One region of the Ornithinibacillus bavariensis genome, then DNA from elsewhere that is predicted to be linked to it. Evidence: riboswitches for the same ligand, from Rfam matches in the RefSeq annotation. Region 1 holds a riboswitch; the other holds the start of a gene.
The links. Region 1 has a riboswitch for S-adenosylmethionine ahead of HNR27_RS04980 (cyclase family protein). Riboswitches for the same ligand answer to the same signal wherever they lie in the genome.
Positions count from the first base shown of each region.

Region 2: linked by a shared signal. The riboswitch ahead of HNR27_RS00520 (O-acetylhomoserine aminocarboxypropyltransferase/cysteine synthase family protein) and the one ahead of HNR27_RS04980 (cyclase family protein) in region 1 are both predicted to bind S-adenosylmethionine.

Region 1 covers NZ_JBNPWZ010000002.1:221,717-225,936, reverse strand. Annotated here, with positions in the region: gene HNR27_RS04985 (SCO7613 C-terminal domain-containing membrane protein) at 1-1,656, opposite strand, end outside; SAM riboswitch class I at 1,810-1,911, shown strand; gene HNR27_RS04980 (cyclase family protein) at 1,998-2,747, shown strand; gene HNR27_RS04975 (5-methyltetrahydropteroyltriglutamate--homocysteine S-methyltransferase) at 2,770-3,873, shown strand; gene rbsB (ribose ABC transporter substrate-binding protein RbsB) at 3,934-4,220, opposite strand, start outside.
Region 2 covers NZ_JBNPWZ010000001.1:111,827-116,046, reverse strand. Annotated here, with positions in the region: gene megL (methionine gamma-lyase) at 1-745, opposite strand, end outside; gene rarD (EamA family transporter RarD) at 970-1,887, shown strand; SAM riboswitch class I at 1,953-2,070, shown strand; gene HNR27_RS00520 (O-acetylhomoserine aminocarboxypropyltransferase/cysteine synthase family protein) at 2,173-3,873, shown strand; gene metX (homoserine O-acetyltransferase MetX) at 3,899-4,220, shown strand, end outside.

The DNA.
Region 1 (4,220 bases):
GTTCATGACAATTGCAGTCAATCCTAGAATGAAAAACATCAGACTCTGTATAAATTTTGTTGAATCCAGTAGTGCGATAAATAATGTGATGATTAGCATCAGTCCGCTAATGTCACGAGAACTTTCTTTTATAGGCTTCCATAGTGCTATATTAACAAAACACCCACCTACCAGATAGAAAAGAAATACAAATAGATAGAATGGAAATGTAATAGAATCATAATTAAACCAAAGCTTTCCTAATAACGCTAATTCGTATATGGCACTTACTAGAAAAATCGGACTTAAATACGTAAACAGCTTATTCTTAACGGTTGACGCAAGATAAGTAAAATTAAGAGCGATAATAATATAGGCTATCATTAATATGATGGAACCTACTCCAGCCCTTAGTAAAATTCCTTCCAAACTAATATACAAAAATGCCATTGCTGATACGACAGCACTTGTTATACGAAATATCTTATGCAAAGATCCAGAATCCTTGATAAGCTTCGGTAGTGCTAAAAAGATTACTCCAAGTAATGCATATGCAATCTCCCCTACCCCTTCAAGGATAGAGTTTTCTACAAGCTGATATGCTCCATAAATTAGCATTGCAGTAAAAACGAAATGGTAGGATCTATGATTACTAACAAAAATCATTGCAAAATAAATTACGGCTGTTAATAGCAAATTAAAACTATACATGACTTCAGAATCATAGAATACTAACATCAGCAAAGTAGAAAGGATAAGATTTGCTTGAATAAAAGGGATAAACTCCTTTAAAAATAATGTTAGTTTATGATGATTCTTAAATGTACGATAACCAAGAATTAGTAGTGCATTGTACAGCATAATACTGAAATAAAAACCATCAATTGGTAAATGTAGAGCAGCAATTACTAGTCCTACTAATACGCTCAGTGTGACATAGGAAAACCAAACGAACAATCGAGATGCTAGTTTTATTGCCAAGAAAGCATAAATCGGTAAGATCACTAATGTTCCGATCGCTCCGAATAGGTATTTACCCTCTCCAGAAAAAGACAAATAGCTACCAAATAGCTCGAAGTAACCTGCCGAAACTACGATTATTGGTAAAAACAAACTACCTAATACGATAAAAGCAAAGCCTGTTTTTTTAATATGCAATACCCTACTCGTTAACCATGCTAAGGTGTAAAATAAAACAGATACTGCTGCAATTAACCCTGTCTTTGTCCAATTCCCTAGCATTTCCCAAGTACTAGTTGCTAATACCAATCCGCCTAATAGTAGTAAAATTACACCAAGATTTAGCCCCCATGTAATGTTACGCTCTCTAACCTGTTTCGCAGTTAATTCTTTTTTAGACTTTATTACTGGTTGAGAAGGAACAGTTTGTTTTACTTCTTTCTGAAGTTCTTCCTTAGTCTGCGTAATACTATTCATCTGTGGCTTAGGTGCTTCCTTGGTCTGCCTAATACTATTCATCTGTGGCTTAGGTGCTTCCTGCTTTGGTATTTTCGTGTCCTGTTCAATCTGATTTCCTTTTGGCAGATTACTATAATATTTTGTATGTGAATTAACTACCTTTGCAGCAATATTTAATGATAAATATCTAGCTTTTACTAGTTTATTTAATTCTTCACGTACAATCTCCCTTTTCTCCTCTGGGCTCAGTTGTGTCATTGTTTCACCAACCTTATGTAAAAATTTTCTACATCCATCATAACAGTATATTGATTCTGATTCATCAACATTTTTATAATTTGCGAACTATAGGGTATTGACAATATAATAAAACATGTGTAAATTGATTTTAACAATTTTATATCGAAATATTTCTTATCCAGAGAGGTGGAGGGACTGGCCCTTTGAAGCCTCGGCAGCGGACTCATACGAGTACTGTGCCAATTCCAGAAGTGTAACGCTTGAAGATAAGAAGAGATAGATTCATGAAGTTTATTCACCTCTTCTTATTTTTAAGAAGAGGTTTTTTGTTTTAAAAAATATAGGATGAGGTGGTTAAGATGAGCTTTCAAGCTACAAATGAATTATTAAAAGTAATTGAAGTACTGAAAGAAAAAGAATGGGTAGATTTGACTCATACGTTTGGTCCTGAATCCCCACACTTCTCAGCTTTTGAATCAGCAGAGTTTAAAACTTTATTCACACATGATGAAGGATTCTTTGCCCAACAATTTACGTTTCCAGGTCAATATGGTACACATCTAGATGCACCTATACATTTTGTCCGAAATAAACGCTATCTTGAAGACCTGGAATTGAAGGAGCTTGTTTTACCACTCGTTGTCATTGATAGGTCAAAAGAAGCTTCTATGGATAATGATTACACACTTTCCGTAGCTGATGTTCTTGAATTCGAATCAACATACGGGCAAATTGAAGCAGGTAGCTTTGTTGCCTTAAGAACCGACTGGAGCAAGCGGTGGCCAAACCATGATTTGTTCAATAACAAAGACGAAAGTGGTGTTGCTCATGCACCAGGATGGGGACTAGATGCACTAAAGTTTCTATTCGAGGAAAGGAATATTAAAGCTGTTGGACATGAAACATTTGATACTGACTCTGCAATAGATTACAGAAAGAATGGTGCACTTTTAGGAGAGTATTATGTTCTAGAACAGGATACATATCAAGTGGAGCTACTAACTAACTTGGACAAATTACCTGCAAAAGGTGCAGTTATTTTTAATATTGTACCAAAGGCTAAAGAAGCATCAGGATTTCCTGTACGATCATTTGCTTTATTACCATAACATATAGAGAGAAGGAAAAAGAATGAGTGATAGATTAGTTAAAGTACCATTTCGGGCTGATCATGTTGGTAGTTTACTCCGTCCTGCAAATCTATTAAAGGCAAGAGAAGAGTTTAAAAATGGGATTATTACCAAAGATGAACTGCGAGAAATAGAGACTCAGGAGCTTAAACGAATTGTAGCAAAACAAATCGAGGTAGGACTCGAGCTTGTAACAGATGGTGAATTTCGCCGTTCTTGGTGGCATATTGATTTTCTTGAAAATTTAAATGGCCTGGAGGGGTATGTTCCTGAACGCGGAATACCCTTCCAAGGAATAGAAACCGAACCCTACGATGTCCGTAATATTGGAAAAATATCCTTTAACCATGAACACCCATTTTTAGAGGATTTCAAGGTTTTTAATGAAATTGTTGCAGGGCGAGCAGTGGCAAAACAAACAATACCTAGCCCGAACCAACTATTTCACCGAGGAATAAGAAATACAGCAATCTATCCTACAGTCGAAGAATATGCTAATGACATTATCCTAGCTTATCGTGATGCACTAAAAGCTTTCTATGATATTGGTGTACGTTACCTACAGTTAGATGATGTTTATATTGCAGGCTTAAATGCTGAAAGTTTAGTAGCTTATGAGCCCGGTCTCACACGTGAAGAATTAATTGATTTAGCGCTCCGAGTCGTCAATGGCGTATTAGAGGGTAAGCCTGACGATCTTTACGTGACCACCCATTTATGTCGGGGAAATTATGAATCCAGGTGGGCGTTCGAAGGAAGCTATGCACATATTGCCCCTACTTTGTTTGCTAAAGAAAGGGTAAGTGGATTTTTCTTAGAATATGATGACCATCGCTCGGGTGATTTTAAGCCATTAGAGCATATCCCAGCTGGCGGTGCTCAAGTAGTATTAGGACTTGTTACTTCAAAGTTTGGAGAATTAGAGGATAAAGAGACGATTAAAAAACGCATCCTAGAAGCAGCCCAATATGTTCCGCTAGAGCAATTATCACTTAGTCCGCAATGTGGATTCTCTTCCACACATCATGGAAATAAATTAACCGAGGAACAGCAATGGAATAAATTAAAGTTTATTGCTGAAATTGCCAAGGAAGTTTGGGGATAGACATTAGATTCATTATAAAAATACCAGGTCAAGAGAAATTGACCTGGTATTTAACAATCGTTATTTTGTTACTAATTCAAGCTCAACAGGAATAAACTCTTCTACTGTATCACCATTAATGATTTTGCCTGCAGCTTCAATTCCTTTTTCTCCAATTAATTTTGGTTGTTGAGCAATTGTTGCATCTAATCTTCCTTCTTCAACTGCTGCTACAGCGTCGTCCGTTGCATCAAAACCAACAACTACTACATTTTCAAGTAATCCTTTTGCTTCTAACGCCTCAAGTGCTCCAAGTGCCATTTCATCATTATGCGCAAATACGGCATGAATATCTTTTGTACTTTGAA
Region 2 (4,220 bases), on a different contig from region 1:
CATCAAATGGGGATATGACTCCACCGATATCCTTCAAAGTCGTCATGGCGACCTCATCTAAAAATTCCTTTTTTCCTACGACAAGTCCTGCAATCACATCTCCATGTCCACCAATATATTTAGTCGCACTATGAAGCACCACATCACAGCCTAAATCTAGTGGATTTTGTAGATAAGGAGAAGCGAAGGTATTATCAACAACTACAGGAATTCCGTATTCCTTAGCAACACGTACCACCAGCTCGAGATCGATTAGCTTCATCGTTGGATTAATAGGTGTCTCTACATAAATGCATGCTGTTTCAGGCCTAATTTTGGAGCGGATATCTTCCTCTGTCTCCATTTGGGAAAAATCATGCGAGATATTATATTTTTCTTTCATCATGGTTAACAATCCGAATGTGCAGCCATACAATCCCGATGAACAAAGAATATGATCATTTGCTTTTGTTAACGCAATAAGAACTGCAGATACCGCCGCCATCCCAGAACCAAAAGCTAGACCTCTTTCGCCATTTTCTAGTGCTGCAATTCTATCTTCTAATACCTTTACTGTTGGATTTCCTAAACGTGAATAAATATAACCTTCTTCTTCTCCAGCAAATCGTCTTTCCCCTTGTTCTGCTGTTGCAAATGTGTAGGTAGAGGTTTGAAACAATGGTGTTGATAGGCTTCCTAACATGTCCTTTGAATCGTAGCCTTCATGAATAACAGATGTTTCCATATGTTTATAATGTCTTGCCATAAATTTCTCCTCCTCTTTTTTGTATCTAGTAATATCATATTCTATAATCCTAATTTATGAAAGCGTTTTCTTTATTGTTTCATTAGACATTTCAATGATTCCTAGAAACAGCTTCGAACAGGCTAGCTGTCTGTCTTATGCAATGCCTTTTCTTTGCCTTTTCAATTAATTAAATTTAAAATGAGTTTATTTATAAGAAATTTAAGAAAAAGAAGGTTTTAGAAATGGAACGGAATACGGATAAGATTGGTGTTTTGTATGCTACTTTTGCTTACATATTATGGGGCTTTCTACCAATTTATTGGAAGCTAATTGACCATATCTCAGCTGGTGAAATTTTAGCTCATCGTATTATTTGGTCTTTTGTTTTTATGGTTTTAGTTGTGCTTTTTGCAAGGAAATGGTCAGGGTTTATTGACGAGTGTAAGGCCATTCTTCACGATAAAAAGAAGCTAATAAGTATAACACTAGCGTCAATCGTTATTAGTTTAAACTGGCTTACCTATATTTGGGCAGTCAATAGTGATCATGTTATCCAGGCAAGCCTTGGCTACTATATCAACCCATTAGTCAGTATTCTACTTGCTATTATAGTTTTGAAGGAAAAACTGACAAGAAGTCAAACGCTATCCGTGATATTAGCCGGAGTAGGGGTATTATACCTCACCTTCAGCTATGGTGTTTTCCCATGGGTATCTATTTTTCTAGCGGTAACCTTTGCATTATATGGATTGTTTAAAAAGGTAGTAGACATTCCAGCCATGTTCGGATTAACCATTGAAACGATGATTGTGACACCTATTGCACTCATCTATTTATTAACACTACCGGAAAATGCATTCTCTTTTTCAGCCGGGTCTACACAGGATAACCTATTTCTAATGGGGGCAGGGATCGCAACTGCAATACCGTTACTAATGTTTGCAAGTGGTGCTAAACGTATTCCACTAGCTATGGTGGGATTTTTGCAATATATTGCTCCAACTATTATGTTAATCATTGGCGTTTTTGTGTATCATGAAACGTTCCAGACAGAGCACCTTATTTCCTTTGGATTTATATGGCTTGCCCTACTCATCTATTTAGGTTCCGTTTATCGGTTCCCTGTAAAGAAAATGAAAAGTTTGGACCAACAAAAATAATTATAAAATAAGTATTGACATATTATTTTAATGTCTATAATATATTATTCAATATACATTTTAATCTCTTATCAAGAGCGGTGGAGGGAATAGGCCCTATGAAGCCCGGCAACCTTAGGCGAAAGACAACTTTCCTTAAAAGGTGCTAAATCCTACAGGTCAAACAGATCTGGAAGATAAGAGGAGGAACGGCACTGTAATTTATGCGCCCTCTTCTTAGGAAGAGGGCTTTTTTATTTCCTCTCTCTTCCTCCAGACAACCAAAAAATAAGGAGGAATTTAATAATGACCAATTTTCATGTTGAACAACCTGAAACTACTCTATTACATGGTGGCCAGATTCCTGATCTGGCAACTGGTTCAAGAGCACTTCCAATCTATCAAACTACTTCATATGTTTTCCGCGACACAGAGCATGCGCAAAATTTATTTGCCTTAAAAGAACCTGGGAATATTTATACAAGGATTATGAACCCTACAGTTGATGCATTTGAAAAGCGAGTAGCCATTCTTGAGGATGGTACACAGGCAGTAGCAACGTCCTCTGGGATGGCAGCAATTACATTAGCTGTACTGAATCTAGCTGGTGCAGGTGATGAAATTATCGCTGATAGTAATTTATACGGCGGTACATACAATCTATTTGCTAAGACGTTACCAAAGTATGGCATCACAGTAAAGTTTGTTGATGGAACAAATCCTGAGGAAATCAGTAAAGAAATTACAGATAAAACCAAGGCTGTTTTTGCTGAAATAATTACCAACCCAAGCTTGAATGTATTTGATATAGAAAGAGCTGCGAGTATTTGCCATCAGCATCATATTCCACTCATCATCGATAATACCTTTGGTACACCGATACTTTCTAAGCCCTTAACATGGGGTGCAGATATCGTTGTGCATTCTGCGACAAAATGGATTGGCGGTCATGGTACTTCAATTGGTGGAGTTGTTGTAGACGGAGGGAGATTTGACTGGAATAATACGCGTTTTACAGAATTCACACAGCCAGACGAAAGCTATCATGGTATTCGCTATGCAGACCTTGGCCCCCTTGCATATGCAACCAAATTAAGAGTACAGCTTCTCCGTGATATCGGTGCCTGTTTAAGTCCACAAAATGCTTTTTTATTACTACAGGGATTGGAAACATTACATTTACGAATGGAACGCCATTGTATAAATGCTGAGCAGGTTGCCGCATATTTAGAAAGTCATCCCCAGGTCGAATGGGTAAACTATCCTGGCTTACCAAGCCATTCATCCCATGAGCTCGCAAAAAAATATTTACGAGGTGGCTTTGGTTCGATGATTACCTTTGGTATTGCAGGCGGCAGAGAAGCTGGACGTAAACTGATTGATTCGATAAGGCTTTGGTCCCATGTTGCAAATGTCGGTGATGCTAAATCACTAATTATTCATCCTGCATCCACAACACATCAGCAATTAAGTAGAGAGGATTTGAAGAAGAGTGGCGTCAGTGCGGAATTAATTCGCCTATCTGTCGGAATTGAAGCTATTGAAGATATTATCCAGGATTTAAACCAAGCGATTGCAATAGCAACGAATCAAGAAGAGAATACAAATACGGACGAAGATCCGATTATTCATTGGCTTCTCCACTCACCATTTGATAGAACTGACGGCATTCATAAAAAGGTAATTGCTTTTCCGGAATATTCAATATCACAAGTGGTTAGTACCAATATAGAAAAACTGAAGCTATATGGCTTTGATGTCCAAAACCTCAGTGACGCTGCTTGTGTAGATGCCGTAATTGTGAATGATGACAACCTTCCCCCTTCTGCAATTGAAGAACTTGTTAATAAACAAGTAAAAATACTATGGGTTGAAAAATCAAATGCGAACGACACCATTCTTCATCACTTGGAGGCCATAGGCATAAAGGTGATAACAAATCGTTCTTTATTGGAAGAGCTACTAAAAATTCGCGGGATAGAGAAACAACAAATACAAATGAGTTAACCCTTCTTGAGGAGTGGGTAAGTCGATGTCTAAGCAAACAAACTACCAAACTACTACAGGAACTGTAGCTATTGGTCCAATCCAATTAGAATCTGGGGAAACCCTAACACAGGCAGTCTTAGCATATGAATGGGTAGGTCCAGCCGATGCACCCGTCATTCTAGTCTGCCACGCATTAACGGGCAATCATATAACCGTAGGAAACCCGGAAGAGCCTGGGTGGTGGAATGGACTGATTGGTACAGGTCAATCAGTGGATACAGATTATTATCAAGTCATTACCTTTAATGTTCTTGGTGGTTGTAATGGTTCAACAGGACCAACGAGTATCAATCCAACAACCAGAA